3 regions of the Enterobacter sp. MGH 24 genome follow, and region 2 is predicted to be linked to each of the others. Evidence: predicted binding sites of a transcription regulator. Region 2 holds the regulator's gene; each other region holds the start of a gene.
The links. Region 2 encodes Fur, which represses iron uptake genes when iron is present. Its sites were predicted from a motif close to ATAATAATGAGAACNACTATCAA; they were not measured.

Region 1: a site for Fur is predicted at 4,043-4,065, ahead of L370_RS21590 (Nramp family divalent metal transporter). Genes of this name have one in related genera too.
Region 3: a site for Fur is predicted at 3,012-3,034, ahead of sufA (Fe-S cluster assembly scaffold SufA). Genes of this name have one in related genera too.

What each region holds. Positions count from the first base shown of each region.
Region 1 covers NZ_KI535657.1:19,364-29,847, forward strand. Annotated here, with positions in the region: gene ipdC (indolepyruvate decarboxylase) at 1-1,079, opposite strand, end outside; gene mgrA (L-glyceraldehyde 3-phosphate reductase) at 1,265-2,263, shown strand; gene L370_RS21595 (DUF2502 domain-containing protein) at 2,391-2,732, shown strand; gene L370_RS21590 (Nramp family divalent metal transporter) at 2,765-4,003, opposite strand; gene L370_RS21585 (NupC/NupG family nucleoside CNT transporter) at 4,352-5,539, shown strand; gene L370_RS21580 (sensor domain-containing phosphodiesterase) at 5,585-7,774, opposite strand; tRNA gene L370_RS21575 (tRNA-Ala) at 7,990-8,065, opposite strand; tRNA gene L370_RS21570 (tRNA-Ala) at 8,107-8,182, opposite strand; gene L370_RS21565 (YfeC-like transcriptional regulator) at 8,400-8,762, shown strand; gene L370_RS21560 (YfeC-like transcriptional regulator) at 8,764-9,147, shown strand; gene gltX (glutamate--tRNA ligase) at 9,199-10,484, opposite strand, start outside.
Region 2 covers NZ_KI535657.1:2,738,040-2,748,523, reverse strand. Annotated here, with positions in the region: gene pgm (phosphoglucomutase (alpha-D-glucose-1,6-bisphosphate-dependent)) at 1-1,283, opposite strand, end outside; gene seqA (replication initiation negative regulator SeqA) at 1,308-1,856, opposite strand; gene ybfF (esterase) at 2,040-2,813, shown strand; gene ybfE (LexA regulated protein) at 2,942-3,229, shown strand; gene fldA (flavodoxin FldA) at 3,385-3,915, shown strand; gene fur (ferric iron uptake transcriptional regulator) at 4,207-4,653, shown strand; gene chiQ (ChiQ/YbfN family lipoprotein) at 4,796-5,122, opposite strand; gene chiP (chitoporin ChiP) at 5,170-6,567, opposite strand; gene glnS (glutamine--tRNA ligase) at 7,014-8,681, opposite strand; gene nagE (PTS N-acetyl glucosamine transporter subunit IIABC) at 8,861-10,484, opposite strand, start outside.
Region 3 covers NZ_KI535657.1:3,388,366-3,398,849, reverse strand. Annotated here, with positions in the region: gene sufD (Fe-S cluster assembly protein SufD) at 1-374, opposite strand, end outside; gene sufC (Fe-S cluster assembly ATPase SufC) at 349-1,095, opposite strand; gene sufB (Fe-S cluster assembly protein SufB) at 1,105-2,595, opposite strand; gene sufA (Fe-S cluster assembly scaffold SufA) at 2,604-2,972, opposite strand; gene L370_RS05985 (MerR family transcriptional regulator) at 3,286-4,014, opposite strand; gene L370_RS05990 (diguanylate phosphodiesterase) at 4,203-5,423, opposite strand; gene ycgZ (regulatory protein YcgZ) at 5,761-6,000, shown strand; gene L370_RS0122080 (hypothetical protein) at 6,005-6,325, shown strand; gene L370_RS06000 (biofilm/acid-resistance regulator YmgB/AriR) at 6,355-6,633, shown strand; gene fdhF (formate dehydrogenase subunit alpha) at 6,825-8,975, shown strand; gene L370_RS06010 (helix-turn-helix transcriptional regulator) at 9,042-9,683, opposite strand; gene L370_RS06015 (fimbrial protein) at 9,733-10,245, opposite strand; gene L370_RS06020 (fimbrial protein) at 10,257-10,484, opposite strand, start outside.

The DNA of each region.
Region 1 (10,484 bases), 2.7 Mb from region 2:
AGCGAGCCATCCGGCTGCGGATAGGCCATTGCGCTTTGAGACGATAGTACCGGCGTATTGTGCACGTGCTGTTTACACAGCTCCACCAGCGTTTCGATTGCCTGAAGCATGGGGATACCGGTAAACCAGACGTCACCTACGCGTGAGGCATGAGGCTGAACTTCAATTGTTTGTGACGGGGTTAGCTGATGCGTGAAGCCAGCGGTCAGGGTATCGGTAAATCGCGTGCCGATGCACAGCACCGTGTCTGCCCCTTCAATCGCCTCTTTTACCGCACCGGCGCTCGCCGAACCGCTGTACGTGCCGTAAAAACCGGCGTGACGCTCGTCAAATATGCCTTTGCCCATCAGCATGGTGGCGTGTGCCATCGGCACGTCTTTGACCCATTTCTGTAGGGCATGCTTCAGGCCGTGGCGCAGCACAAGGAAATCGGCCAGCAGCGCAGTACGCTTGCTCATGGCGAGCCTATTCTCTGCGGCATCCCGGAACGCTTTCAGGCAGGCGCTATCGGCATGCGCGTGCCTGAGAGTGAGAGCGTTTACAGGCGGTGTAGCGGCCTTTTTAGCTACGTCGGCAGGCAACATCAGATAGCCGGGGCGACGTTCCCGGAGCATGGTAGTTAACACCCGGTCAATCTCATAGCAGGCATTTTGTTCGGTCAGGATCGCCTGTGCGACAGTGATCGGCTCGCTCATATGGTAAAAATGACGAAACTCACCATCGCCCAGCGTATGGTGCAGCAACTCCCCTCTTTGCTGTGACGCCGTACCCGGCGCGCCCACAATATGCAGTACCGGAACGTGCTCGGCATAGCTGCCCGCAATGCCGTTCATGGCACTTAACTCCCCTACGCCAAATGTCGTCAGCAGCGCGGCGAAGCCCTTACATCGGGCATATCCGTCCGCGGCATAAGAGGCGTTTAACTCGTTGGCACAGCCCACCCAGCAGATATCCGGGCTGTCTATCACATGGTCGAGAAACTGCAGGTTATAGTCGCCCGGTACGCCAAACAGATGATCGGCTCCACAATCTGTAAGACGGTCCAGCAGGTAATCGGCGACGCAGTATGGGGTACGCATAAACAGGTATCCTTCTAATGTTGACCTCACCTTGAGTATTAAATAAGCGTGATGGCTGTCCAGAATTGGCGATAAGTAGGACATGGAAAGAATGCTTTACAAAAAAGGCTGCGCTATGCTGCTTTTTTTCACGTTAATGTAAACGCATACACTGACTTTTTTCTTCAGCGCCTGAGGTCACAAGAATGGGTTATCAGCCGGACAAAAATCGTTACCAGACAATGGAATATCGCCGTTGCGGCCAAAGCGGGCTCAGGCTGTCCGCCATCTCGCTTGGGCTATGGCATAATTTTGGCGACACCACACTTATCGAAAACAGCCGTCAACTTTTACAGCGCGCGTTCGACCTGGGTATTACGCATTTCGACCTTGCCAATAACTATGGTCCCCCTCCGGGGGCGGCCGAGCGTAATTTCGGCCGTATTTTGCAGGAGGATTTCCTGCCCTGGCGCGACGAGCTCATCATCTCCACCAAAGCGGGCTATACCATGTGGGAGGGTCCCTACGGCGATTGGGGGTCTCGCAAATATCTGCTGGCAAGCCTCGATCAAAGCCTGAAGCGCATGGGGCTGGAGTATGTGGATATCTTCTATCATCACCGTCCCGACCAACAAACGCCGCTGCTGGAAACCATGAAAGCGCTTGACCATGTGGTACGCCAGGGAAAAGCCCTGTATGTCGGGTTATCCAACTATCCTGCAGAGCTGGCCCGCAAGGCGATAGATATCCTTAATGACCTCGGTACGCCCTGCCTGATCCACCAGCCGAAATACTCCATGTTTGAACGTGCGCCGGAAGCGGGACTGTTGGACGTGTTGCAGGAAAAGGGGGTTGGCTGTATTCCCTTCTCGCCGCTGGCTGGCGGGCAGTTGACCAACCGCTATCTGAACGGCATTCCGGCAGACTCCCGCGCCGCAAGCGGCAGTCAGTTCCTTAACCCTGACCAGATCACCGAAGAGAAGCTGGAGAAGGTAAGAAAGCTGAATGCCCTGGCAGAAAGTCGCGGCCAGAAGCTTTCTCAGATGGCGCTGGCTTGGGTATTACGCCATGAGAATGTGACGTCAGTGCTGATTGGGGCAAGTAAAGCGGCGCAGATTGATGACGCCGTGGGCATGCTGCAAAACCGCCATTTCACTGCGGAGGAACTGGCCCGTATAGAAGGGATTCTGAGCAGCTCAAAATAAAATCACTTTTAGCAAAAAGTGCTCTCACCCAGGAATTCGGAGTTGAGGCGATGAAACGAGCCTTTACCAACTCGTAATATTGCGTTAACAGGCCCCACAAGGGCCCCGATCGTGAAGGAGAAAGAGTATGTTCAGGTCACTGATTCTTGCAGCGGTATTACTGGCTTCAGCCCCGCTGATCGCCACTGCGGGCGAAATCACCCTGTTGCCATCAGTAAAATTACAAATTGGCGATCGTGACGACTACGGCAGATACTGGGACGGTGGCTACTGGCGCGACCGTGACTACTGGAACCGTCACTATGAGTGGCGCGGAGACCGCTGGTGGAAACATGATAACGGCAGACACCGCGGCTGGTATAAAGACAACGCGTATGAGCGCGGCTACCGCGAAGGCTGGAACGATCGTGACGACCGTCGCGGCGGCTGGGGCCACGGCAAAGGTCATGGCCACGGCCACCATCACTAATAAAAAAGGAGCCCCTGCGGCTCCTTTTTTTGTTAGAGCCCCAACGCTGTGCCAATTAGCAGCCACAGGTTCAGCGCCACCACTACCACCACGATGGCCCACCCGGTCCGTTTCACCAGCGTTGAGTTGACCAGTTCGCCCATCAGGGTTTTGTTGCTGGTAAAGATCAGCAGCGGCACCAGCGCCAGCGCGATACCAAAACTCAGCAGCACCTGGCTCATGACCAGAATTCGCGTTGGGTCGAGCCCCATCAGAATCACGATAAATGACGGGAGCATGGTTACAGCGCGACGAACCCACAGCGGAATGTGGAACCGAACAAATCCCTGCATCACCACCTGCCCTGCCAGCGTGCCTACCACCGTAGAAGACAGACCTGCGGCCACCAGGCTGAGACCAAATATCGTGGCCGCAGCATGGCTCAGTAATGGCTCCAGCGTGAGATAGGCCTGGTCGAGATCGGCAATACCGGTATGACCGTTAAAATGGAAAGCGGCGGCAGCGGTGGCCATCATCGCCAGATTAACAAACCCCGCGATGGTCATGGCGATCGCCACGTCCCATTTGGTGGCGGAGTAACGCTCTTTACGCGTCCCACCGTGGAGATGCTGAGTCAACGAGGAGTGAAGGTAAATCACATGCGGCATGATGGTCGCCCCCAATACCCCGGCGGCCAGGAACACCGCTTCCGAGGTTGGCAGGCTTGGGATCACCATACCTTTACCAAGCTGCGCCAGATTCGGCTGTGAGAAAATCAGCTCGACGATATAGGCCGCCGCGACAAACAGCAGCAGACCGCCGATGACCTTCTCCAGCGGCTTTTGTCCCCGACGCTGCAGCATCAGGATCAGGAAAGTGGCAATCCCGGTCAGTACCGCACCCTGCAACAGCGACACGCCCAGAATCAGCTTAAAGCCGATCGCCGCGCCGATAAATTCAGCGAGGTCAGTGGCCATGGCGATGATTTCCGCCTGGACCCAGTAGAGCCAGACGGCAGGACGCGGATAATGGTCGCGAATTTGCTCCGCCAGGTTTTTACCCGTTGCAATCCCAAGCTTTGCGGAGAGCATCTGAATCAGCATCGCCATCAGGTTAGCCCAGACGACCACCCACAGCAGCTTATAGCCGAAGCTGGCCCCGGCCTGAATATTGGTCGCAAAGTTACCTGGATCGATATAGCCAATGGCAGCGATGAACGCAGGTCCCATTAATGCGAACCGCAACTTGCGCGCGGCTCTGCCACTGCTACCCTCTACGCGACTGTTTGTCATTTCTGCCTCTGAAATATAGCCTTTGCTATGTTTAATGCTATCAAAATGAGAATGATTATCAAGATCATTTGTGAAGTTTACAGTGATTTCTCTGATAGCTTTGAACGATAGACGGGCGGGTAAGTGGGGCGATCGAACAGAAACTGAAATCGCGCGCGCTTTTGTGAAGACTAGCACACAAACTTAACTTTTCACTCATTTACCTAACATAACAAAAATGTATTGTGGATCACTATTTTTGAGACTCGTCACAGGATGTAACTATAGTGTGTCCTCGATCTCGTTTTCTTTTCGCTTGTTACATAGAATGTGCACGAAAATTAAACCTGCCTCATATTTGGAGCAAATATGGACCGCGTCCTTCATTTTGTCCTGGCACTTGTTGTCGTTACTGCACTTGCATTGCTGGTCAGCACAGACCGCAAAAAAATTCGTATCCGTTATGTTGTCCAACTGCTGGTCATTGAAGTTTTACTTGCGTGGTTCTTCCTGAACTCCAACGTAGGCCTCGGCTTCGTGAAAGGCTTCTCCGAAATGTTCGAAAAACTGCTCGGATTCGCCAACGAAGGGACCAACTTTGTCTTTGGTAAAATGAACGACGAAGGTCTGGCGTTCTTCTTCCTGAAGGTTCTGTGCCCAATCGTCTTCATCTCCGCGCTGATCGGTATTCTGCAGCACATCCGCGTTCTGCCGTTCGTTATTCGTGGAATTGGCTTCCTGTTATCCAAAGTGAACGGCATGGGCAAGCTGGAATCCTTTAACGCCGTCAGTTCCCTGATCCTCGGTCAGTCTGAGAACTTCATCGCGTATAAAGATATTCTCGGCAAAATGTCCCGCAACCGCATGTACACCATGGCGGCAACTGCAATGTCTACCGTTTCCATGTCTATCGTGGGCGCGTATATGACCATGCTGGAGCCAAAGTATGTTGTTGCGGCGCTGGTTCTGAACATGTTCAGCACCTTTATCGTTCTGTCGCTGATCAACCCATACCGCGTTGACGCCAGCGAAGAGAACATCCAGATGTCTAACCTGCACGAAGGCCAGAGCTTCTTCGAAATGCTGGGTGAATACATTCTGGCCGGTTTCAAAGTGGCAATTATCGTTGCCGCCATGCTGATCGGCTTCATTGCGCTGATTTCTGCGCTGAACGCCCTGTTCGCCGCAGTGCTGGGTATCTCCTTCCAGGGGATTCTGGGCTACATCTTCTACCCGGTTGCATGGGTGATGGGTGTTCCGGCTCACGAAGCGCTGCAGGTAGGGAGTATCATGGCAACCAAACTGGTTTCTAACGAATTCGTTGCGATGATGGATCTGCAGAAAATTGCCAGCACGCTTTCTCCGCGCGCGGAAGGCATTCTGTCCGTGTTCCTGGTCTCCTTCGCGAACTTCTCATCTATCGGGATTATCGCAGGGGCGATTAAAGGTCTGAACGAAGAACAGGGTAACGTGGTTTCTCGCTTTGGCCTGAAGCTGGTTTACGGCTCTACGCTGGTAAGCGTCCTGTCTGCTTCCATCGCGGCACTGGTCCTGTAACGTTTATCCTTAAACAAAAAACCGGGAGCCTGGCTCCCGGTTTTTTTATGCCCGCAACTCTTCCAGCGGTTTCGGTTTACCTATCAGGTAGCCCTGCAGGTAATCCACGCCAAAGCGAAGCAGCATCTCCCGCTGTGCCGGTGTTTCGACGTATTCCGCTACAACGCACAGCGATTTTGTCTTCGCCAGATTACACATCGACTGGACGATCATCGCATCCATATCGTCGGTACAAATGTCTTTAACAAAGCAGCCGTCAATTTTAATGATATCTGCCTGCAGGCGTCTGAGACGCTCGTAGTTGGCGTAGCCGGTACCAAAATCATCAATGGCAATCCGGAAACCGTAATCCCGCAGTTGCTGAATATTGTGGATGCTGCAGCCCGAATTTGAGAAGGCCTGCTCTTCGGTGATCTCAATCACGACGGCCTGAGGCGCAACGCCGTAGCGTTCAAAGAGCGCGCAAATCTCGGTCGCCACCTCTTTTTGCATCAGCGTGAGCGGCATCAGATTGACAGAGAAACGGGTGCCAGCCTGCTTTACAGGGTTATCGCGCAGCCACAGCAGTAATTTCTCCATGATGCTCATATCAAACCGGTGGCTCAGGTTGAACTGGGCAATCAACGGAATAAAGCGGTCAGGAGTGAAGATCTCGCCCTCGCTCTCCATACGCGCCAGAATTTCGTAATACCCGCTCCCGTCCGCCTTCTGGATCGGCTGCGCGTATAAATGGAATTGATCCGTCTCCAGAGCGTGCTTAATCCGCGCCAGCATCAGGACGCGCTCTGTTGTTTGCCCAGATGCCGCCTCGAGGCTATTCGTGAGTGCGAGAACGTTTTGCGCTCCGCTGGCCTGCTCTGCCAGCCAGCTCAGCTGCCCCAGCGTGTGATGCAGCTTTTCGCCATTTTCGACCATTCCCCAGGACGCGCCAAACTCAATATCCAGCCCTGCGTTGTTCCAGAAAATCTTACTGCTGTTGAGCCGATCGACCATATGCTGGAGGCGTTCAGCAATTTCCGGCCCGAGCAATACCAGCACCAGCTCGCTTCCGGGCAACTGGAAGAGCATCTCATCTTTTTGCAGGAGCGGCTGAAGCGATGTGGCGATCGTTCGTTTGCAATGAACCCGCATAATAATCCCGTAGTGGCGGCTCAAAAATTCCAGATTATCCATGCGCAAAATGCACACTTTGGCATCTGGATGAATCTCAAGATAATCTTCCAGCGCACGGATGTTCGGTAACCCGGTCAGCGGATCGGTGAGCGCTCTGTCCTGCCAGCCCCGCTTGAGCCATTCGCTACGTTGATAGATCCGCGACATGTAAAGCAAACAGATAGCGAAAGAGATAAGCACGGACAGGATAAAAGAGAGCGAATGGCCCGATTCCACCCCGTTAAGGAAGTTGTAGTTGTAGGTCAACAGCAGGAGCGCAGATGCAGCCCACAGCAGAGAGATAAGCGCATAGGTCAGGCGGCTTATCGCCAGGGTAAAAAGAATAAAAATCAGCGGCATCAAATAGCCGGCAATGACGGGGGATTCAAAAGGACCACATAAAATGACGAGAATGAAAATTAAAAGCATCAGCCAGACAAAAATATATAATGAATTCTTGTGAAAAAACACGGGCTTCACGCTTTGCCGCCAGAAGTTCCTCGCGTAGCGAGGATTAATTATCATTCTTAATGGGTAATAAAACATCATGGTAAAAATCAACGCCGCACATATCAGGCTCAGTATATCCACAACGTTATAAATTACCGTTCCTTCGCCGAAAAATGTCGAGATTGTGACAGGAAAATCAAACAAATAGCCTGCCATATACATCGACAGCTTAATACCTATCGGCACGATAAAACCAAGCCAGAATATACGTAAACCGATGTGCTTGTTAGGGATGCAGTAGCGCCAGCGCTTACCCAGTATGATGCGCAGAACGCCGCACGCCGTGAACAACGCAAAGGTCTGACAAAACAGTAATACTGCATATTGTAGCGGTGCTAAATTAATATAAAATAGATTAGTGACAGTAAAACCTAACACAATGGGAAGAATAGCCCTGCGCCCAAATAGCAGAATTACCGCCAGCATAACGCTTAGCGGTAGCCATGCTAAATAAACGTCGTGACCATTAACAATTGCGCGGGGAGAGAGATAACGGGAGACAGGTACCGTAATCAGGCAAAGTATCAGGGCAATTATAAATATCTTTACATTCTTATACGTTTTTCTATTCATTAAGCTGATGAGTATATTATCCGTTCGAATCATTGACCGGATGGATAATAGGTTTATTAATTGCACGAATCAAGTTCAAGTCTATTTATAGACTGGTTTATTGATGTCGATTGAGGTGAGGTATGGGAATACCTTCTTTTTGATAACAAAATACGGGGATGGGTGTTACAAACACATAAAAAAAACCCTCGTCTTTTGACGAGGGTTTACAATTTTGGTGGAGCTAAGCGGGATCGAACCGCTGACCTCTTGCATGCCATGCAAGCGCTCTCCCAGCTGAGCTATAGCCCCACATGTTACTTTACTGACCGCACTCTGTTGGGTTCAGAGTTTGGTGGAGCTAAGCGGGATCGAACCGCTGACCTCTTGCATGCCATGCAAGCGCTCTCCCAGCTGAGCTATAGCCCCATCGTAAAGCTGTCATGTTGACGGGCGGCATAATATGAATTCCTCTGCGGAGTGTCAACGGCAAAATCAATCCCAGCCATTCAATCGCCGAAAAATCATGCAAATGAATCACTTTGCGAGCCTGCTCGCAGCCAGGAGTTAAGCCTGTCACGTTTTCACGTAAAACGGTGCTATAAAATGAGCCGTTAATTAACCCCACAGATATTCAGGAAATTGCATGATCAAGGAACGAATGACGCCAGAAGAGTTAGCCCTCCTCACTGGCTATAGCCGCCAGACCATCAATAAATGGGTACGCAAAGAGGGTTGGATTACGTCACCAAAACCAGGCGTCCAGGGCGGGAAAGCGCGCCTGGTTCATGTGAACGAAAAAGTCCGTGACTTTATCCGCAGCGCACGTCGGGCAAGTGAAACGTCCGAACTGCCAGACGGCACCAGCCATGACGGTTCGCTTCACACCCTGCTCCTCACGCTGGCCAATGAAATGACGCCGGAAGAGCAGAAGCAGATGACATCGCTGTTAATGCGGGAAGGGATTACCGGATTGTTGCAACGTTTAGGGATACGCGATCGGGACTGATATGAAAAGATTACGGAGCAAAATGACCACGGAAGAGCTGGCGGAAAGTTTGGGCGTTGCCAGACAAACGGTCAATCGCTGGATACGCCAGCAGGGGTGGAAAACGGAAGGGCTCAACGGCGTGAAGGGCGGTCGCGCGCGGCTCATTCATGTCGATGCACGCGTGAAGGAACATATAATGAGTCTCCCGGCGTTCCGCAACCGTCAGGCGGTTTACCACCTCGCTGAGGTCACCGCTTCCTACAGTGCCCCCTCTTCAAATCTCTCTCCCGGCATTATTGAGACGCTGGAGAGTATGACGCCGTCAGAACAGAAGCGTCTGGATGCCTTTTTGAAACGCGAAGGCATTCACGGCTTTCTTACGCGGCTGGGAATCACCGAATAAAAGGCATAAAAAACGGCAGGTTACCCTGCCGTTTTTTTATCTGAGGCGTAATTACTGCTGATTTTCACGTTCAGCGATAAAGTCCAGCGCCTTGTTAATGCGCGCCACGCTGCGTGACTTGCCGATGGCATGAACCGTCACATCCAGCGCCGGAGACTGACCTGCACCGGTCACCGCAACGCGCAGTGGCATACCCACTTTACCCATACCGACTTCCAGCTCGTCTGCCGTCGCCTGAATGGCGTGATGCACATTCTCAGCGGTCCACTCGGTGAGTGCAGCCAGCTTGTCGCGCACCACTTCCAGCGGCTGACGCGCTACCGGGCGGAGGTGTTTCTTCGCGGCATCTGCGTCGAACGCATCAAACTCTTCATAGAAGTAGCGGCAGCTTTCGGCAATCTCTTTCAGCGTCTTGCAGCGCTCGCCGAGCAGTTTCACCAGATCCGCCAGTTCAGGGCCAGTGCGGGTATCAATATTTGCCTGCTCAATGTGCCACTGCAGATACGTCGCCACATATTCTGGCTGCATGGTATTGATGTAATGGTGGTTCAGCCACAGGAGCTTATCGGTATTAAATGCGCTCGCTGATTTGCTCACAGAGCTCAGAGAGAACAGTTCGATCATCTCTTCGCGACTGAAGATCTCCTGGTCACCGTGGGCCCAGCCCAGGCGAACCAGATAGTTCAGCAGCGCTTCCGGCAGATAGCCGTCGTCGCGATACTGCATAACGCTTACCGCACCGTGACGTTTAGACAGTTTCTTGCCATCATCGCCGTTGATCATCGAAACGTGCGCATAGACCGGAACAGGCGCATTCAGCGCTTTCAGGATGTTGATCTGGCGCGGCGTATTGTTGATATGGTCTTCACCACGGACAACGTGGGTAATTTCCATATCCCAGTCATCAACTACTACGCAGAAGTTGTACGTTGGGGAACCGTCGGTACGGCGGATGATCAGATCGTCCAGCTCCTGGTTGCTGAATTCAATTGGGCCACGGATCTGGTCGTCAAAGATCACCGAGCCATCCTGTGGGTTAGCAAAGCGCACCACGCAAGGCTCATCAGCAGCATGCTCGCTGTGGTCGTGGCGGCAGCGGCCGTCATAGCGCGGCTTCTCACCGTTCGCCATCTGCGCTTCACGCAGCGCATCCAGACGCTCTTTCGAGCAATAGCATTTGTACGCCGTGCCCGCGACCAGCATCTCATCAATGACGGCGTTATAGCGGTCAAAGCGTTTGGTCTGGAAATACGGGCCTTCGTCCCATTCCAGATTCAGCCAGTTCATCCCATCCATAATGGCTTCAATTGCTTCCGGCGTGGAGCGCTCAAGATCGG
Region 2 (10,484 bases):
TTCTTACCGGTGACCGCGGTGATTTCCGCCGCCAGCAGGCACATGATGATGCCGTCTTTATCGGTTGACCATGGCGTGCCGTCGAAACGCAGGAAAGATGCCCCCGCGCTCTCTTCACCACCAAAACCGAAGCTGCCGTCGTGCAGACCGTCAACGAACCATTTGAAGCCCACCGGCACTTCCACCAGCTTGCGACCCAGCGCCTCGACCACGCGGTCAATCATCGCGGAGGACACCAGCGTTTTACCGACAGCCACCTCTTTGCCCCACTGCGGACGGTGCTGGAACAGGTAGTTAATCGCGACGGCCAGATAGTGGTTCGGGTTCATCAGCCCGGCAGGGGTGACGATACCGTGGCGGTCATAATCCGGGTCGTTAGCAAACGCCAGATCGAATTTATCACGCAGCGCCAGCAGGCCCGCCATCGCGCACTCGGAGGAGCAGTCCATACGGATCGCGCCGTCTTTGTCCAGGTGCATAAAGCGGAAGGTCTGATCGACGTGATCGTTCACGATGGTCAGATCCAGCTTGTAATGCTCGGCGATACGTTTCCAGTATTCGATACCGGAGCCGCCCAGCGGATCCACGCCCAGCTTCAGGCCGGCTTTCTGGATAGCCGCCATATCAACGATATCCGCCAGCCCTTCCACGAACGGCTGAACCAGATCCTGCTCTTTCACGTGACCGGACGCCATGGCAGCATCCAGAGAGATGCGCTTCACGCCTTTCAGACCGTCAGCCAGCAAGGCGTTCGCACGATCTTCCACCACTTTTGTGACGTTAGTGTCGGCCGGGCCACCATTAGGCGGGTTGTATTTGATACCACCGTCTTCCGGCGGGTTGTGGGATGGCGTGATAACGATACCGTCAGCCAGCGCGCCACCTTTTTTGTTGTGCACCAGGATGGCGTTAGAGACCGCAGGCGTTGGGGTGAAGCCGTTATTCTCCTGAACAATCACATCAACGCCGTTTGCCGCCAGCACTTTCACCACAGAGATGAACGCCGGTTCAGACAGGGCATGGGTATCTTTCCCCACGTAGCACGGACCGGTAACGCCGTTTTTAGCGCGCTCTTCCGCGATGGCCTGAGCAATAGCCAGAATGTGCGGTTCGTTAAAGCTGTGGCGCGCCGCGCTGCCGCGGTGACCGGATGTACCAAACTTCACTGCGTGTTCTGCGTTGCCCACGACCGGTTTCAGCACGTAATACTGCGCGGTCAGCTGAGCGACGTTAATCAAATCGCTTTGTTGTGCAGGTTGGCCTGCACGGCTGTGATTTGCCATTACCGGGTCCTTCTGATGCAAGGGTTAAATTGTACCGCAAACCTTTTCAATCAATTCCGCCGGGAACTGCATGGACTGCATGATGTGTTCAATCATGCTGCACTTGCGGCCCGTATTGGTATTGGTGATCACCCAGTATGGGGTGCCAGGAACATGTTTAGGTTTGGTTTGATTGCCATTTTGCAGCAGCGTCTGCTCGTCGCCCGCGAAATAGACGCGAGTACGGCCGTGAAGCGACTCGGTCGCTTCAGCAAACGCTTTGTTATCCAGTGAATAAAGTGTAGACAGCACCAGCATAAAGCGGTTAACCGCCTTTTTCTGCTCCGCGTATTCATCGGAGAGCAGCAGCTCGCGCATCGCGCGCACTTTATCTTTTGCCGGCGTCACGGCAGGTTTTGCTTGCGCAACAACGCTCGGCTGAGACACGACATCTTTGGTGACTGGGGTAGCAGGCTGTGCAGCGGCGGAAATTTTAAGCATGCGCCGTAAAATGTCGGACGCGCTCTCCCCGATATGCCGCGTCTGGCTGGCAATATACTGATAGAGTTCGTCATCAACTTCGATTGTTTTCATCTTAATCCAGTGCGATTTCTTATCTGAATACAAGTCATTGGGATTATAAGGTCAAATCCCAACAGCGGATAGCGTCAAACCTGGTTGGCAGCAAAAGTCAGATTAAACTGGAACCTTGCAGCCGGGCGGCAGAATGGTCAACATGATACCCTAACCTGACATACGTAAAAAAAGAACTTTGCCATGAAATTGAATACCCGAGCGCAAACTGCACAATCGCCGAACAATAATTCTCCCATCGTACTCGTTCACGGGCTTTTTGGCAGTCTGGATAACCTGGGCGTGCTGGCGCGCGATCTGGTTACCGACCACGATATTTTACAGGTCGATATGCGCAATCACGGTCTTTCCGGGCGTTCCGACGAGATGACCTACGCGGCGATGGCGCAGGATCTGCTGGATACGCTGGATGCACATAGCCTGCAGAAGGTAACGCTGATCGGACATTCCATGGGTGGCAAAGCGGTGATGGCCCTGACGGCACTGGCCCCGGACCGTATTAGCGGCCTGGTGGTGATTGACGTCGCGCCCGTGGATTATGACGTCCGTCGTCATGACGAGATTTTTGCCGCCATTAATGCGGTCACAGAAGCGGGTGTCGCGACACGTCAACAGGCGGCTGCCGTCATGCGTGAGCATCTTGATGAAGAAGGCGTCGTGCAGTTCCTGCTGAAGTCGTTTGTTGACGGGCAATGGCGTTTTAACGTGCCGGTGCTCTGGGACCAGTACAACAATATCGTGGGCTGGGAAACGGTACCTGCCTGGCCACACCCTACCCTCTTCATTCGTGGCGGTAACTCTCCTTACGTAACCGACGCGTACCGCGACACGCTGCTGGCCCAATTCCCGCAGGCTCGCGCCCACGTGATTGCCGGCGCCGGGCACTGGGTGCATGCGGAAAAACCGGATGCCGTACTGCGCGCCATTCGCCGCTATCTCGCTGATACTGCAAATTGATTAAAAAGAAAGCGACTGGAAGGCTGCGGGCTTCCAGTCGTTGGCGTGCCGTTTTTGGTGATGTATGATGGCGCGCTTATCGCCCGGGCATTAGCAGGGCGGCGTGTTTCCCCCGAAGTCTCAGAATCATGGCCAAAGAACAAACGGACCGTACGACACTAGATCTGTTCGCGAATGAGCGTCGCCCGGGACGACCCAAGACGAATCCGCTTTCGCGCGATGAACAGCTGCGTATCAATAAACGCAACCAGCTTAAACGCGATAAAAATCGTGGGCTTAAGCGTGTCGAACTGAAGCTTAACGCCGACGCCGTCGATGCACTGAACGAGCTGGCTGACGCGCGAAATATCAGCCGCAGCGAACTCATTGAAGAGATGTTGATCGCCCAGCTTGAGACGTTACGCAGCCAGGCATAAGTCTGAAAATTCCCTTTATCGCCCTTTTCATGTAGCACAGAGTGCAGTCCTGCGCGATAGCTGTTTCCGCAGGGTTGCCAGTTCTGCTATTATTGCCCTTATCCGTGGCCGAATTGCGCCACCATACTATTAAGTTTCAAGAGGTTATTTTACTCATGGCAATCATCGGCATTTTCTTTGGCAGTGATACCGGCAATACCGAAAATATCGCAAAAAACATTCAAAAACAGCTCGGTAAAGACGTTGCTGATGTGCATGACATCGCCAAGAGCAGCAAAGAAGATCTGGAAGGCTATGACATTCTGCTGCTGGGTATTCCTACCTGGTACTACGGTGAAGCCCAGTGCGACTGGGATGATTTCTTCCCGACCCTGGAAGAAGTGGACTTCAACGGTAAGCTGGTGGCCCTGTTTGGCTGCGGCGATCAGGAAGACTACGCTGAGTACTTCTGTGACGCGCTGGGTACTATCCGCGACATCATTGAGCCGAATGGCGCAGTGATCGTCGGCCACTGGCCAACTGCCGGTTACCACTTCGAAGCGTCTAAAGGCCTGGCCGATGACGATCACTTCGTGGGTCTGGCCATCGACGAAGACCGTCAGCCAGAACTGACTGTCGAGCGCGTTGAGAAGTGGGTTAAGCAGATCCGTGAGGAACTGCACCTGGACGATATTCTGAACGCCTGATTTTTATCGCGGCGCAGCGGCGGCTGCGCCCGTGCTCCAGGTCAAACCGATTAAATTAATCGCTACAATCTTTTAACTTTTTCGCCCAGACCTGTACAATGTCTCCCTGATAAAATGTGGTTTTCCATTGAGCAAGTTTGTTGGTGATACCCCATTTTTATAAGCATATTTTGCCTGAGACTTGCAGTTTTCATTTAGCCATGGCAGTTCTATAATGAGACACATTATCCCAGGTGCATTTTCTGTCACTTCCTACAGAAGTGAATCGTTTAGCAACAGGACAGATTCCGCATGACTGACAACAATACCGCATTAAAGAAGGCTGGCCTGAAAGTTACGCTTCCTCGGTTAAAAATCCTTGAAGTGCTTCAGGGTCCAGACAATCACCATGTCAGTGCGGAAGACCTTTATAAACGTCTTATCGACATGGGTGAAGAGATTGGGCTGGCTACCGTCTATCGCGTGCTGAACCAGTTTGATGACGCGGGCATTGTTACCCGTCATAATTTCGAAGGCGGTAAATCTGTTTTCGAACTGACCCAGCAGCAGCACCACGATCACCTGATCTGCCTCGATTGCGGCAAGGTCATTGAATTTAGCGATGATTCCATTGAATCACGCCAGCGTGAAATCGCGGCGCGTCATGGCATCCGCCTGACCAACCACAGCCTGTACCTTTATGGTCACTGCGCTGAAGGCGATTGCCGCGAAGACGATCACGCGCACGACGCGAAATAATCAGTATTCATACTCTGAGCCAGCCGCAAGGTTGGCTTTTTTTTTGCCAAAAAAATGCCCGGTGGCGCTGCGCTTACCGGGCCTACGGGCTATGACACCTTTGTAGGCCCGGTAAGCGCAGCGCCACCGGGCGTAAAGCAACTTATTTATTGTTGTTGCGTATCTCGTTCCAGATCTTATCGCAACGCTTCGCCACTTCCTGATCGTTACCGGTTTTACGCGCCTGAATACAGGCCTGGTAATCCATCACGCGGACATTTTCCTGCGTCGCAAACTGCTCATGCGCTTTCTCTTTCTTCAGCACATTCAATACGCTCTGACAGGCTTCAATCTTCTCTGGCGATCCTTCAGCGGTATTGATGCACGCGCTATACGCCTCCTTCAGGCGGGAATCTTCTTTGGGTGCCTGAGTCTGAGCACATGCCACCAGACCTGACGCCAGCAGCGCGATAGTTACGATTTTTTTCATCATGTACAGTCTCCGGTCCGGCGGGCGCTAACCCGCCGGACAATTCATCAGAAGATGGTGAACGGTGCGATAACCATGAATTTCACGTCACGTTCATCCTGGAAGATGTTTCCGTAACCGCCCGCGTAGCTCGGGATATCGGAGTGGTTGTCATACTGAGTGAAGTGCAGTTTGAACATTGTGCCTTTCGCACGGCCATCCTGCAGGGTATAGATAGCATCGAGGCTGTAGGAAGACTCTTTCAGGCGATAGTTTGGATCGTAGTAGGCGTCCGGTGTTGCCATATCGGCAGGTTTTGCATCCCAGGCGTAAGCGTAAGATGCGCCCACCGCCCAGCCAGGCAGGTTCCAGTTTTTCAGGTCATACATTGCGCCGAAGAAGACCGCTTTCTCGCCGTCGGCGTTGAAGTCGGAACGGTTATCCCACCAGATATCAAGACGACCGTTGGAGGAGGCATAGGTCGGGGTCATACGCTGCAGGAAGTAGCCCTGCTGCCCTTCCGCCTTCACCCATGTGCCCTCCAGACGTAAATCAACCTGACCGACCTTGTAGCCGAAAGTTAACGCCTGCAGCCACGCGGTGCCGTCATAAATGTCATTGACGCCGCCGTTACTGACTTTATCGCGCGTACCGTAGAACTGGTAGCTGGTGCTCAGCGGGCTACCCGCGACATCGAATTTATAGCTGGCCTTGGCAAAGTACTGATCGATATAGCCTTGTGCCTGACCGAATGCCGCTTCAAGCACCAGATCGTTTTTGAAGTCGTACTTCGCGCCCAGCGAGTGCAGATAATCGACTTTGGTTTTTTTATCATTCTGGTAGAACTTGTCCATCTCGATGTGCCACGGCGCTTTGTACTCGTTGGTCCACATATAGGAGAAGCTCAACGCACCCGCATCACCGTAGTCAAAGTTAGCCCCGGCTTCCGCACCCTGATAGGTACCCGGCATAAAGCTCCAGTGCGGCGCTAACAGGGTCTGGCCAGTTGGCTGAATATAACCACCGCGCGCCCATACCGGACCGTATTTAAATTTCGCGGCGGCTTTGTAAAGGCTGATACCGCTCTTATCCCCGGACCAGTCTTCTTTATACGCTTTGTTGCTGGAGGAGAAGGCAATTTCGTTCGGATGGCCGCTGTCGCCGTTTTCCGCCATTTCAATCGCGGTGAACGCAGCAATATCCAAACCGAACATATCTGCGGCATAGCCTGACTGGAAGTCCAGGTTGGCGTTCCAGGTGGAATGAGAAAGGTTGGTTTTATATTTGTCTTCAGTGACGTCTTTACGGTCACGTTCACGCTGCCAGTAATAGATACCGCCCGTGAGGGTAGAATCGTCGATGAAGCCCGCGGCTTTCGCCTCTGGTGTCACCACCAGGCCCGACATTGCTGTCACACCGGCAATAGCCAGCGCCAGCGCACTACGTTTGCCACTGAACGTACGCATAGATTATTCCTCTTTGACGAATTAAAACGCCTGAAACGGCGTAAATAAAAAAGACCAAATGGTCAGGGGTAGTTTTAAATACCCTCGAATTAACTACCGTCTTTAGGTTATTTTTCGCGACGCGAATTATCAATGCTTTTTAGCGGACAAAAGTCAGGATTATGACGAAGTGCACATAATTGGTAGTGATTTGTAACATTTACAGGAAGGCGAGGAATGACGGGGAATTATCAGGTATTTCAGTGGATAGACGTGAGTTCTCTTTCCTTTTTTATCACCTTTTTGATTTTCGTAATGACACAAACTTTTTTTTAAAAAATAAGTAGCACCTCATTGACCTGATATTTTCATGATGTCGCTTTAGGCCCTTGCTTAATACCCTGATCGTTAAATAAAAAAACGCCGCATAATGCGGCGTTTGTCTCTCATTGACCAGAGCAGCAATATTATTCGCCGATCTTTGTCCAGGTATCACGCAGACCTACGGTACGGTTAAATACCGGTTTTTCCGCCGTGCTGTAACGGCTGTCCAGGCAGAAGTAACCTTCACGTTCGAACTGGAACGCTTTGCCCGCTTCAGCGGCTTTCAGAGAAGGCTCCGCATAACCCTGCTTGATCACCAGAGATTCCGGGTTGATGGTCGCCAGGAAGTCTTCCGCAGCTCCTGGGTTAGGCACGCTGAACAGACGATCGTACAGACGAATTTCTACCGGCAGCGCGTGGGATGCGCTCACCCAGTGAATAACGCCTTTCACCTTGCGGCCGTCTGCCGGATCTTTGCTCAGGGTCTCGGCGTCGTAAGAACAGAAGATGGTAGTGATATTCCCTTCTGCATCTTTCTCTACGCGCTCGGCTTTGATGACGTAGGCATTACGCAGACGCACTTCTTTACCCAGCACCAGACGCTTGTACTGCTTGTTGGCTTCTTCGCGGAAGTCAGCGCGGTCAATCCAGATATCACCGCTGAACGGCACGTCACGGCTTCCCATTTCCGGTTTGTTCGGATGGTTAGGCATGGCAACCAGCTCGCTTTCACCCTGCGGATAGTTTTCGATAACCAGTTTCACCGGGTCGATCACCGCCATCGCGCGTGGGGCGTTTTCGTTGAGATCTTCGCGAATGCAGGACTCCAGGGAAGCCATCTCAATGGTGTTGTCCTGCTTGGTCACGCCGATGCGCTTGCAGAACTCACGAATAGAGGCGGCAGTGTAACCACGACGGCGCAAACCAGAAATGGTAGGCATACGCGGGTCATCCCAGCCTTCAACGTGCTTGTCGGTCACCAGCAGGTTCAGCTTACGCTTGGACATCACGGTGTATTCCAGATTCAGACGAGAGAACTCGTACTGGCGCGGATGCACAGGAATGGTGATGTTATCCAGTACCCAGTCGTACAGACGACGGTTGTCCTGGAATTCCAGCGTACACAGGGAGTGAGTAATACCTTCCAGCGCATCGCTGATGCAGTGGGTGAAGTCGTACATCGGGTAGATGCACCACTTGTTGCCGGTCTGGTGGTGTTCTGCGAACTTGATGCGGTACAGCACCGGATCGCGCATCACGATGAACGGAGACGCCATGTCGATTTTGGCACGCAGGCACGCTTTGCCTTCTTCGAAGCCGCCGGCACGCATTTTTTCAAACAGCGCCAGGTTCTCTTCCACGCTGCGATCGCGGAACGGGCTGTTTTTTCCCGGCGCGGTCAGCGTACCGCGATATTCACGGATTTCATCTGCAGACAGTTCATCAACATACGCCAGACCTTTATTGATCAGTTCAACCGCGTAGGCGTACAGCTGATCGAAATAGTCAGAGGAGTAGCAGATATCGCCAGACCAGTTGAAGCCCAGCCATTGCACATCATTCTTGATGGACTCAACGTATTCGATGTCTTCTTTTACTGGGTTGGTATCATCGAAACGCAGGTTGCACTGTCCCTGGTAGTCTTGCGCAATGCCAAAGTTCAGGCAAATGGACTTCGCATGCCCGATATGCAGGTAGCCGTTCGGCTCCGGCGGGAAGCGGGTATGAATTGTGGTGTGCTTACCACTGGCCAGATCTTCATCGATGATCTGACGAATAAAGTTACTCGGGCGGGCTTCTGCCTCACTCATCGTGGATTCCTCAAAGCGTAAACAACGTATAACGGCGTATGATCTTATAAGCCGGACGTAGTGACAACCCTTAGTTACGGAAAATACGTCTCTGATGAAAATAATGGGGGCATTTGCTGCAAAAAAAAGCGGCGGAGGATATCCCCCGCCGCTTAAGGCATGACTCTACTCAGGAGCGATTACTTGCCTTTAATCTCGTACAGCGGCGTTTGACCCGCGACAACCTGACCTTTCGCCTGAATGACCAGGCCACTGAAGTCATCAATGTTGCTGCAAACGACCGGACTTATCATGGAGCGCGCGTTGGCGTTCAGGAAGTCCAGATCCATTTCCAGAATCGGCTGCCCGGCCACCACTTCAGCCCCCTCTTCCACCAGGCGAGTAAAGCCCTGGCCGTTCAGCGCAACGGTATCGATACCCATATGGACAACGATCTCCGCACCATTTTCGGTTTCGAGGCAGAACGCGTGGTTGGTATTGAAGATTTTCACGATGGTACCGGCTGCCGGAGACACAACGGTTTTTTCCGTTGGTTTCACCGCCACACCGTCACCGACCGCTTTGCTGGCGAAGGCTTCATCGGGCACCTGCTCAAGGTCAACTACATCACCCGTTACCGGAGAGACCAAAGAGGCTACCGTCACGGCGTTAGGCACGGCCTGCGGCTTTGCTACCGGGGCAACCGTGCTCGCAGGCGCGCTGTCGACTGATGCCGCCGCTACCGGGCCACGCGCAACCACTTTCTTCATTTCGTCACCGATGGATTCCGCTTTGGCACCCACGATAACCTGGATAGTTTGTTTGTTCAGTTTAACGACACCCGATGCGCCAAGGCGTTTACACATCGCGTCGCTTACGCGTGCAGAGTCACCCACCGTCAGACGCAGACGGGTGATACAGGCATCAATGGCTTTCAGGTTGTCAGTCCCTCCGACGGCAGCGATATAGTTTGTCGCCAGCTGGGTCAACCCCTCCTCGGTATTGCTGTTGGCTTCGCTGGTTACTACTTCGTCGTTGGTATCTTCGCGGCCCGGCGTTTTGAGGTTAAACATACGAATAACCGCAGTGAACAGGACGAAGTAGATGACGAAGAAGACCAGACCCATTACCACCAGCATCCAGACGTTCTTGCTTGCCGCCGGCAGGTTGTACATCAGCACGTAGTCGATCGCGCCTGCAGAGAAGGAGAAGCCAGCATGGATACCCAGCAGGGTTGCCACAAACAGGCTGATACCGGTAAGTACCGCATGCATGAGGTACAGTACCGGAGCCAGGAACATGAACAAGAATTCCAGCGGCTCGGTTACACCAGTCAGGAATGCGGTAATCGCAACGGACAGCAGCATGCCGCCAACCATTGGGCGACGCGCTTTTGGCGCAGCCAGGTACATTGCCAGCGCAGCGCCCGGCAGACCAAACATCATGATTGGGAAGAAGCCAGACATGAACATGCCTGCGGTGCCGTCACCCGCGTAGAAGCGGTTAATATCGCCATGGAATACGGTACCCGCAGCATTGGTGAACTCACCAATCTGGAACCATGCGATAGTGTTCAGCACCTGATGCAGACCGGTTGGGATCAGCAGACGGTTGATAAAACCAAAGATACCCGAGCCAACTGCACCCGCAGAAACGATCCACTCGCCGCCCGCATGGATCGCATGCTGCACCGGTGGCCAGACGTAGCCAAAGATAGCGGCCAGAACCAGACAGAAGAAGCCCGTCGCGATCGGCACGAAACGTTTGCCGCCAAAGAAACTCAGGAAGTCTGGCAGCTTAATGTTTGCCCAGCGGTTGTACACA
Region 3 (10,484 bases), 650 kb from region 2:
ACCTCAGGCTGAACCGGGGCGCTCAGGGGCGGGCGTTCGTCGTTTATCTCAACCTCAAATCCGCTCGCCTGGAGAGCATCGCTCAGTTCCGGACGGAACTCACCGTCGACGAACACCATGCGCACGGCATCCACGCGCACTGCCAGCGCATCACGCTGCGCAGGCGTGAGATCCGCCAGACGGGTCACAAACTCGGCGTTCAGCAGGCCATCAAGTGGGGTGTACTTCCAGTTCTCATGCTTACGCGTCGGCAAGCCGAGACGCAGCATCTGCTGCAGATGCTGCTGCGCCTGCTCAGAGCGCGTGCCGCCCTGGGCTTCAAACAGCCTGTGCCACTGCTGGAGTGCATTACTGCTGTTCGGTAAGCCAGCCATAACCCTGCTCCTCCAGTTGTTTAACCAGCGTGAAATCACCGGATTTCACAATACGTCCCTGGTAAAGCACGTGAACGTAATCCGGCTTGATGTAGTCCAGAATGCGCTGGTAGTGAGTGACGATGATGAACGAACGCTTGCCGTCGCGCAGGGAGTTCACGCCGTCAGCGACAATCTTCAGGGCGTCGATATCCAGACCGGAGTCGGTCTCATCCAGAATGCACAGCTCGGGCTCCAGCACCGCCATCTGCAGAATGTCGTTACGCTTTTTCTCGCCGCCGGAGAAGCCAACGTTCACCGAACGGGTCAGCAGATCCTCCGGCATTTTCAGCAGCTTGATCTTCTCTTCCATCAGGTCCTGGAAGTCGAAGCGGTCCAGCGCCTCCAGGCCGCGATACTTACGCACCGCATTCAGCGCCGTCTGCAGGAAGAACTGGTTGCTGACGCCCGGAATTTCGACCGGGTACTGGAAGGCCATAAAGATGCCCTCTCCCGCGCGGTCTTCCGGCGACATCTCCAGCAGGTTTTTGCCGTTAAACTCGACCGAGCCGTTGGTCACCTCATAATCTTCGCGCCCCGCCAGCGTCGCAGAAAGCGTACTTTTCCCGGAACCGTTCGGCCCCATGATGGCGTGGACTTCACCCGGTTTGACGTCAAAATTGAGGCCACGCAGGATGGCTTTGTCTTCTACGCTAACCTGTAAATCTTTAATGCTTAACATGTGCTTTCCTTAACCGACGCTGTGTTCAAGACTAATGGCGAGGAGTTTCTGGGCTTCAACGGCAAATTCCAGCGGCAGTTCAGAGAACACGTCCTTACAGAAGCCGTTGACGATCATCGAGATGGCGTCTTCTTCGCTGATCCCGCGCTGCAGGCAGTAGAAGAGCTGATCTTCCCCAATCCGCGACGTCGTCGCCTCGTGCTCCAGCTGGGCCGTGTTGTTACGGCACTCGACGTACGGGAAGGTATGCGCCCCGCAGTCGGCACCGATCAGCATCGAGTCACACTGGGTGAAGTTACGCGCATTGGTGGCCGTCGGCATGATTTTCACCAGCCCGCGATAGCTGTTCTGGCTATGCCCGGCGGAAATCCCTTTCGAGATGATGGTGGATTTGGTGTTTTTACCGATATGGATCATCTTGGTGCCGGTATCGGCCTGCTGATGCCCGCTGGTCAGCGCTACCGAGTAAAACTCGCCGATGGAGTTATCCCCGCGCAGAATGCAGCTCGGGTATTTCCAGGTGATGGCAGAGCCGGTTTCTGACTGGGTCCACGACATCTTGCTGTTTTCGCCTTCGCACAGCGCGCGCTTGGTGACGAAGTTCAGGATACCGCCGGTATTGCCGTCGCCCGGGAACCAGTTTTGCACCGTGGAGTATTTCACCTCGGCGTCTTTGTGGATGATGACCTCCACCACCGCCGCGTGTAGCTGATAGCTGTCGCGAACCGGGGCGGAGCACCCTTCGATATAGCTGACGTAGCTGCCTTCATCCGCGACCAGTATCGTGCGCTCGAACTGACCGGTTTTTTCGGCATTGATGCGGAAATAGGTCGAAAGCTCCATCGGACAGCGCACGCCTTTCGGCACATAGATAAAGGTGCCGTCAGAGGCTACCGCCGCGTTGAGCGCCGCAAAGAAGTTGTCGTTAGAGGGCACCACGGTCCCAATGTACTTTTTCACCAGTTCCGGGTGATCGTGAATCGCTTCGCCGAAGGAGCAGAAAATGATCCCCTGCTCTGCCAGCTTCTCGCGGTAGGTGGTCGCCACCGAGACGGAGTCGAAAATGGCGTCCACCGCCACCTCTTTGCCCTCACGCACGGGCACGCCCAGCTGGTTAAAGGCTTCTTCCACCTCTTTGCTGAGGAAGCTGTTCTCCGCGCCGGTTTGCTGCACCGCGCCGGGCTGCGAGGCGCAGGTGTCGTCACAGCTGCCGCAGGACGGGGCAGAATAGTAGCTGTAATCCTGATAGTTCAGCTTGTCATAATGCGCTTTCAGCCAGTGCGGCTCTTCCATCTCCAGCCAGGCGCGGAAGGCGCTCAGGCGGAACTCCAGCATCCACTCCGGCTCGTTACGTTTCGCCGAGATCGCCCGCACGACATCTTCGTTGATGCCTTTCGCCAGCTCGTCGGTCTGCAGCTGGGTGAAGAACCCCTCTTTATAGTTGAGGTGCCCACCGCCCCAGGTATTTACTTCACTCGTTGCTTCAGTATTACGAGACATAGTACCGCCTATACCCCAAAGCTTTCGCCGCAGCCGCATTCATTCTGGGCTTTCGGGTTATGAAATTTGAATAACTGGTTTAAGCCTTCGCGGACGTAGTCCACTTCGGTGCCGTCAATAAACGGCATGGCCTGCAGCGCGACGTACAGTTTCGCGCCGTCCGTCTCGAACACCAGGTCATCTTTCTCGGGTTCGGTGACGGTATCGAGCACGTAGCCAAAACCCGCGCAACCGGTCTGTTTGACGCCCAAACGCACGCCGAGGATTTCGGGCTTTTTCGCCACCACCTCGTGAATATGTGCCGCCGCCGCTGGCGTGAGCGTTAAGCCGCGCCAGGCAAAATCGGCAGGATTAAAGGTTTCTGAATGCAGTTCCATAGGTCCACCTCATCTGATAAGCCATCAGGGCATAACACCATGTTAGTGATAACGATTATCACTTCAACCCTCTGTCAGCAGGGGCATTCGGCTAAACCGCCCTTTTTGCCTACTTTTATTAAGCATAGACCCTATGCCAGGATGTAGTCAGGATGGATGTATTTGTTCAATGCATTGATAAATAATGCATTTCGTCGCGGCATTTATGACGGAGAGGAGAAAAGTAAAATATGCATCGGAAATGCCTATTTTTGAGATAGCTTTTGCTCAGAAAATGACAAAAACAAAAAAAGGCCCTGAAGGCCTCTGACGATCAGTGATGAAATGAGACAGCAAAACCCTGTTCACGCCAGTGGTCGAGCTGTTCCTGCTGGCGAGGCGTTGGGGATTTCCCCGTCCAGACGAAGATTTTTTGCCCCGGGAAGAGTTCAGGACGCGGCGAATCAATAGGTTCCGCCAGGACGTCAATGTGCCAGCCTTTCTGCGATAAGCGCGCGGCTTCGAGCCACAGGTGGGTGCGGTCATCGCATTCCCAGCCAATCAGGAGCGCGTCTTTACCGGCTTTTTTGCGGGACTCCGCTAGGCTTGCAATAGCGAACTCGATCAGTACGCCGTCAAACAGGCTCGCCATGTGACGCACGGTGTTTTGATCCTGATTCATTCGCTGACGGACAGGAGAGATAATGCTGTCAATCAGCGCGTCTATCGCGTGATCGCGGCGGAATTCACTGATTTTGGCGCGCAGCTTTGCCGGGCTGGCGTAACGCAGAACGGTCATCATCTCTTCCTGGAACGAGACCCAGTTACCCTGAGTCAATACTTCCTTGTTTTCCAGCAAGGCTTTGACTTTTCCGACCGAGACGCCGCTCTTCATCAGGCGCTTGATCTCTTCGATACGCAGGATATCTTCATCGTCAAACTGACGATGACCCCCTTCGCTTCGCTGCGGCTTCAACAATCCATAACGGCGCTGCCAGGCACGCAGCGTAACGGGGTTGATACCGCATCGTTCGGCCACTTCGCCGATACTGTAATAGGCCATTAACTCCCTCACGCTCAGAACTTCCATACCTAACTACACCAACCTTATCAGATTGTACACACCATTTGTATAACTAAGACCGCATTTTGAACGCGTGAATGGGCTTCTTTTCCGTCCACCTGTTAATACATTGTTGTATAAAATTTGCCGCCCGTACAGTGAAGTCTACCAAATTGTGTACAACTTCATCAGAAGTCGAACTTTTTCTCCGGCCACGCAATCGCGGGAATACCGCCATGTCGCGGGCTGGCGAAAAGATGCCCCTGGAACTGGGAAATCCCCGCGGACTCCAGCCACATCCACTCTTCAGCCTTCTCTACCCCCACCGCGCAGAACTGAATCTCAAGCGAGGAGCAGCATTTGATAATCGCCTGAATAATGGCCTGCCGGGGGCCACTTTTATGCACGTTCGCGACCAGATCGCGATTAATCTTAATTCTGTCCGGCTGGAACTGAGCCAGCAGCTGCAGCCCGGCAAAACCGGCGCCAAAGTGATCGATCGTCACGCTGATGCCCGCGCTTTTTAACTGCCTCACTGAATCCGTGAATTCATCAAAACGGGAAATGGCTTCGCTCTCAGTGAACTCCACGACGATTTGCTCGGGTACAAACCCATTTGCTTCAATCGCGGTGAGCAGGAAATCCACGGCGTTGGGAATGTTGACGAGCGTCATGGGCAGCAGGTTAAGTGACAACGTCTGATCCTGTAGCCCCAGCGCGCTGGCCATGGAGAGTGCCACCTGCTTGCTCTGTAAATCAGAGGCATACACCTCGTCACGCGGCAGATTGGCAAAGTAATCTCCCGGCGCACCGCCGTCAGGCGTGCGGAGAAGCGCCTCCCAGGAGACGACCTGCTGCATAAACGGATCGACTATCGGCTGGAACGCAAAGCTGCAATCCGCCCCTTTCGCGACCACCTCGGGCTGTGCAGACAAACGCGTTTCCTCGCGAACGAATTCCCAGGAATCCGCAGGCGGCAGTTCAAAATAGTTCGCTTTTTCCGTGGCCTCGACAAAGGTGCGGAAAAACTGCAGCGGACGGTCGTTATACGTCAGCTGATAGCGTGTCGTCCCCCTGTTGAGCACCTGTTGCAGCACTTCGTCCCTGTCGAAGTGGCGCAAATCAAAAAGCTCCATGCCCGCGTTGCCAAAGCGTCGGACAGGCCCGTGATCGCGCATCAGCTCCACCACGTTATGGTGGCGCGGGTCGCTGCAAATCTGCTCATAGATGGCAGAAACGTGTTCCACTGGCCCTTCAAGCAGCTGGAAAAAATGTGTGCCGTTGAAAAGCAGGATCCCCGTGACGTTGGATTGCCGATTTTTACTATTTGCTGCAGCGACCATTGTTTCCAGCGCCTTCACTGGAACGTCCTCGCAGATATGACTGCGGTAAATGATGGTTGTGAGCATGCGATTCCTGGGGTTAGGGTTTTGACCACAAAAAAGGTGGATAAGGATCTTTTATAGCACATTAATTGCCTGACAAATAATTTACATCTCAACCGTTTATGGCAGTTAATGATACTTTTTTCCGTGCTGTACAACTTACCAGCGCCAGACCTTTTTGTACAATATATCCTGTAACATTACCGTCTCACTAAACAACCATAACAATATGAAATTAAAGTAATTTATAAAATATATCGAAAAAACATTAAAAATCTGTACATTTTAAGTGTACAGATTTGGAAATTATGTATACCTTAATTGTAACGTTAGTGATTACAAAATTTTACAGGAGCGAAACATGCAGCAGAAAGGTTACGCCACAGATTCCGCAGCAGCGATCGCACAGTACTTCGAAAAGGCCGCGCTTCCTACTCAACAGGAGACGCTGGGCCAGGTGGTTGTCGAAATCCTCAGCGACGGGCGAAACCTTAATCGCAAATCGCTCTGTACCAAACTGCTCAGCCGCCTCGAAAAGGCCGAGGGGCCGGAAGAGGAAGAGCATTACCACATGCTGCTTGGTCTGCTCTTCGAACGATAACGTGATGAATAGCAGTGACGCAGATCGACTGATCGACCAGCTTATCGGTGAAGCCGTTCTCTCTCTTCTGAAAGAGCGGGGGCCAGTGACAACCGAAGGATTGCTGCAGCGTCTGCGGAGCATGAAAGAACATGAAAAGGATCCCCGGCGGCGGGAGACACTTGCGGTGGTGATTGCCGACATCGGCTCAAACAGCATCGCCTTTACACGTCGCAGAACCGCGCAAGGACGAACAAACAGAGAGGGACCTCTCAACGATAACAGAGACAATGTAGTGCCGTTATTTGGAAGTGGAAAACCGTCCGACCCCAAAAAAATACATTGACTGCAATTTAACAGCTACGGTGAGAACAAATGAGACAAAATATTCAGCTTCAACCCGAATACCATTCTGCTTTTTTAGACAGTGCGCTGTCGGAGTATTTCCGTCACGCAGGCGATCGTTTTGCTGAAGAGTCCGCTGTTTTTTCTACTGCAGTACGCTGTGTTCTGGCCTCTGAAGGTCATCTGTCTAATAAGGCGATCATCCTCTGGCTCATTCAGACGCTGGAAGCCACCCACGATGTGGTTCAGGCGGATGTGATTCGTAAGACTCTGGAAATCGTGGTGGGTTACACGATGGACGATCTGTAAGCTCCTGCGCTCAACGCCTCCTAACGTGTCATCGTCAAAACTGACGAACAGTCTGACGATGACACGCGCCTTTCCCGCGTAACACCCTGTAAAACTGGCAAAGCCAACCTGGCACGGTTCCTGCTTACCTCTGCTTACGGGACTGGGTTGTCCAGTCAACTTTGCTTCATTTCTTAACAGGTCTGTTATTGATGAAAAAGATCGCCAGCGTCTGCCCCTACTGCGGTGCAGGCTGTAAACTAAACCTTGTCGTTGAAAATAACCGTATCATCCGTGCCGAAGGCGCAGAAGGCGTCACAAACCAGGGCACCCTGTGTCTGAAAGGCTTTTACGGCTGGGACTTCCTCAACGATACCCGACTGCTCACCCCGCGCCTGACTCAGCCGATGATCCGCTACCACAAAGGCGAGGCGTTCACCCCCGTTACCTGGGAAGAGGCTATCCGCTACACCGCCCACCGGCTAAGCAGCATTAAAGCGCAGCACGGGCCGCGCTCAATCATGACAACCGGCTCCTCCCGTGGAACCGGCAATGAAACAAACTATGTGATGCAAAAGTTTGCCCGCGCGGTGCTGAACACCAACAACGTGGACTGCTGCGCGCGCGTCTGCCATGGCCCTTCCGTGGCCGGTTTACAGGAAACGCTTGGAAACGGCGCAATGAGTAACTCTATCAACGATATTGAAAACTCAAAATGCCTGCTGGTATTTGGCTATAACTGCGCGGACTCCCACCCTATCGTTGCCCGGCGCGTGCTGAAAGCGCGTGAAAACGGCGCAAAAATTATCGTCTGCGATCCGCGGCGCATTGAAACGGCGCGCATCGCAGACCAGCATCTGCAGCTGAAAAACGGCAGTAACATGGCGCTGGTGAACGCCTTTGGCTACGTGCTGCTGGAAGAGGAGCTCTACGACAAAAGCTACGTGGCGCGCTTTACGGAGGGGCTTGAGGCCTACCGCCAGACGGTGAAAGATTATGCGCCGGAGAAGGTCGAGCATCTTACCGGCATTCCCGCCCGCGACGTTCGTCAGGCAATGCGCACCTTCGCGGCGGCCCCTACTGCCACCGTGATGTGGGGAATGGGCGTGACCCAGTTTGGTCAGGCTGTGGATGTGGTCAAAGGGCTTTCCAGCCTGGCGCTGCTGACAGGTAACCTGGGCCGACCCGCCGTTGGCGTCGGGCCCGTGCGCGGTCAAAATAACGTCCAGGGCGCCTGCGATATGGGCGTTCTGCCGAATATGTTCCCCGGCTATCAGGATGTGACCGATCCGGCAGTCAGGCAGAAGTTCGCCGATGCCTGGGGGATTGACGTCAAACACATGGACGATCGGGTCGGGACGCGCATTACCGAGGTGCCTCATCTGGCGCTGGAAGGCAAAGTCAAGGCCTACTACATCATGGGGGAAGATCCGCTTCAGACAGAGGCCGACCTCGGCCTGGTGCGCAGCGGTTTTGAGGCGCTCGATTTTGTCGTGGTTCAGGACATCTTTATGACCAAAACGGCAGAAGTGGCGGACGTTCTGCTGCCTGCCACCTCCTGGGGTGAGCACGGCGGCGTCTTTACCTGTGCCGATCGCGGTTTCCAGCGTTTTGGCAAAGCCATTGAGGCCAGCGGCAACGTGAAGCGCGACTGGGAGATTATCAGCCTGCTCGCCACCGAGATGGGCTACCCGATGCATTATGACTCCAACCAGCAGATCTGGGATGAGATGCGCGAACTGTGCCCGCTCTTCTACGGCGTAACGTATGAAAAAATGGGTGAGATGGGCCACGTGCAGTGGCCGTGCCCGACGCTGGACCACCCGGGAACGCCGTACCTGTACAAAGACAATCAGTTCGACACCCCAACCGGTAAGGGACAGCTCTTCGCCGCACCGTGGCGCGCACCGGCGGAAACTCCGGATGCGGATTTTCCGCTGGTGCTCTGTACGGTACGCGAGGTTGGGCACTACTCCTGCCGCTCGATGACCGGGAACTGCGCCGCGCTGCAGAGCCTGGCCGACGAGCCGGGTCGGGTGCAAATTCACCCTGCCGATGCGGAAAAGCTGGGTATCAAGGAGGGTCAGCTGGTCTGGGTACGTTCGCGTCGCGGCAAAGTGATTACCCGCGCCAGCATTAGCGAGCGTATCAACGTCGGGGCCGTCTATATGACCTATCAGTGGTGGATTGGCGCCTGCAACGAGCTGACCCAGGACAACCTCGACCCCATCTCCAAAACGCCGGAAACGAAGTACTGCGCGGTGCAGCTGGAGGCGATTGAGGACCAGCGCTGGGCGGAGGATTTTGCGGCGTCGGCGTATCAGTCCATGAAGTCGCGGCTGATTAGCGCGGTGAATGTCTGATACAACTATCGGGTGGCGTAACCGCCACCCGACAACTCACGACGACGGTTCCACCCTCTCTTCCACTTATCCGTCGTAACCGATCAGATGGTCACGCAATTTGTTCGGGTAGGCATTTTTTTCGACCATCCGGTGAATCAGCGCCATAAGCTCATAATCACTGCGCAGATCGAATTTTTGCATCAGCAAATACTTATGCGTAAATACCGTTTTATCACTCGTCCCGAGCACATCAGCAATTTGCCCTACCGATAACCCTTTGTAAAAATTCACCGTGACGCTGATCTGCTGCGGCGAGAGAATTTTATGCTGACACTCGAAACAGCCTTTGTGCTGCCAGCGATATCCCGGCAGTTGTGTACGGTACCATGCAATAAAAAGCATCTCACTAACCTGGTCAAGCGGGGCGCGGCGGGAGATGAATATCATGTCCTCAAAACAGGTTGAAGATGCGGAAAAACGCCGTTCATCATCCACCAGCCCAATCAGAATCCCTTTTTTTCGCGCTTTCAATTCGGGAATACAGGTCAGCGTTTCCCCTGGACATAAAGCGAGAATAATAATATCGGCGGTGCTGACGCTGTCATAAGTCAGCTCAGTGTCAAAATGAATTTTATGCCTGAAATTATGCAGGAAGAAATCCACAAGAAAATATTGCAGGCCATTATTAAAAAAAGAATCTGGTTCTTTAATCAGAATATTCAACATAACAATTACCGACATCTGCATATCAACAGGAGTAAACAACGCGAGCCGATCAGTTGTATTGCATCGTCATGACTACGACGGCACTGATGCTCCCCGGCGTCGCACCGCCGGTAACGGACTTGACTACCGCCTGCATGGCCATCGTCACGGTTCTGTCTGCCGCAATAGTCTGCGTAATGCTTGTTCCCGTGCCTTTTAACGCACCGGTTGCGGCCTCGCTCATCGCAATCGCGACGTTCGTGGCCGAGCCGCTGTTCATGTAATAATCCGCCCCCGCGATGGGGTCGGGGTTTCCGGTAAAGGAGACCGTAACGTTGCGCGTGCCTGCCGGACACCGGGTAAACGGCAGGCTAAAAGGCACAGGATCGGATGTCGACCCCGGCGTGGCCATATTGGATGCCTGAATACTGCCGAGATTGATATCCAGAGTGTTATTCCCACCGTTAAAGATACAGGGGGAGGCAACAATATTTCCGGTAACGTTGACGTTAACACTGTCCGCCGCAAATAAATGACAGCTGATAAATGTGGCGCCGAGCGCTGCCGTGCGCAGTATATTCATCGACATCCCCTTTACTGGTAGGTCAAATTTAAGGTTGCGGACGCGTTGGCGGTGCCGGGTTCAACCATCGTTTGCGTCTGGTAATACCGTGCTGTTAATGGAAACGCCTGCTGCCCGCCTGCGGCCACACTTAACGGCAGACGCGCATTTAGCGTAAGAGGCGTACCGTTATAGAGCAGTTGAACGCCAACCCCTTTCGCCGTGCCGGTATTACCCTGCCCCGTCAGCGCGAGCACGCT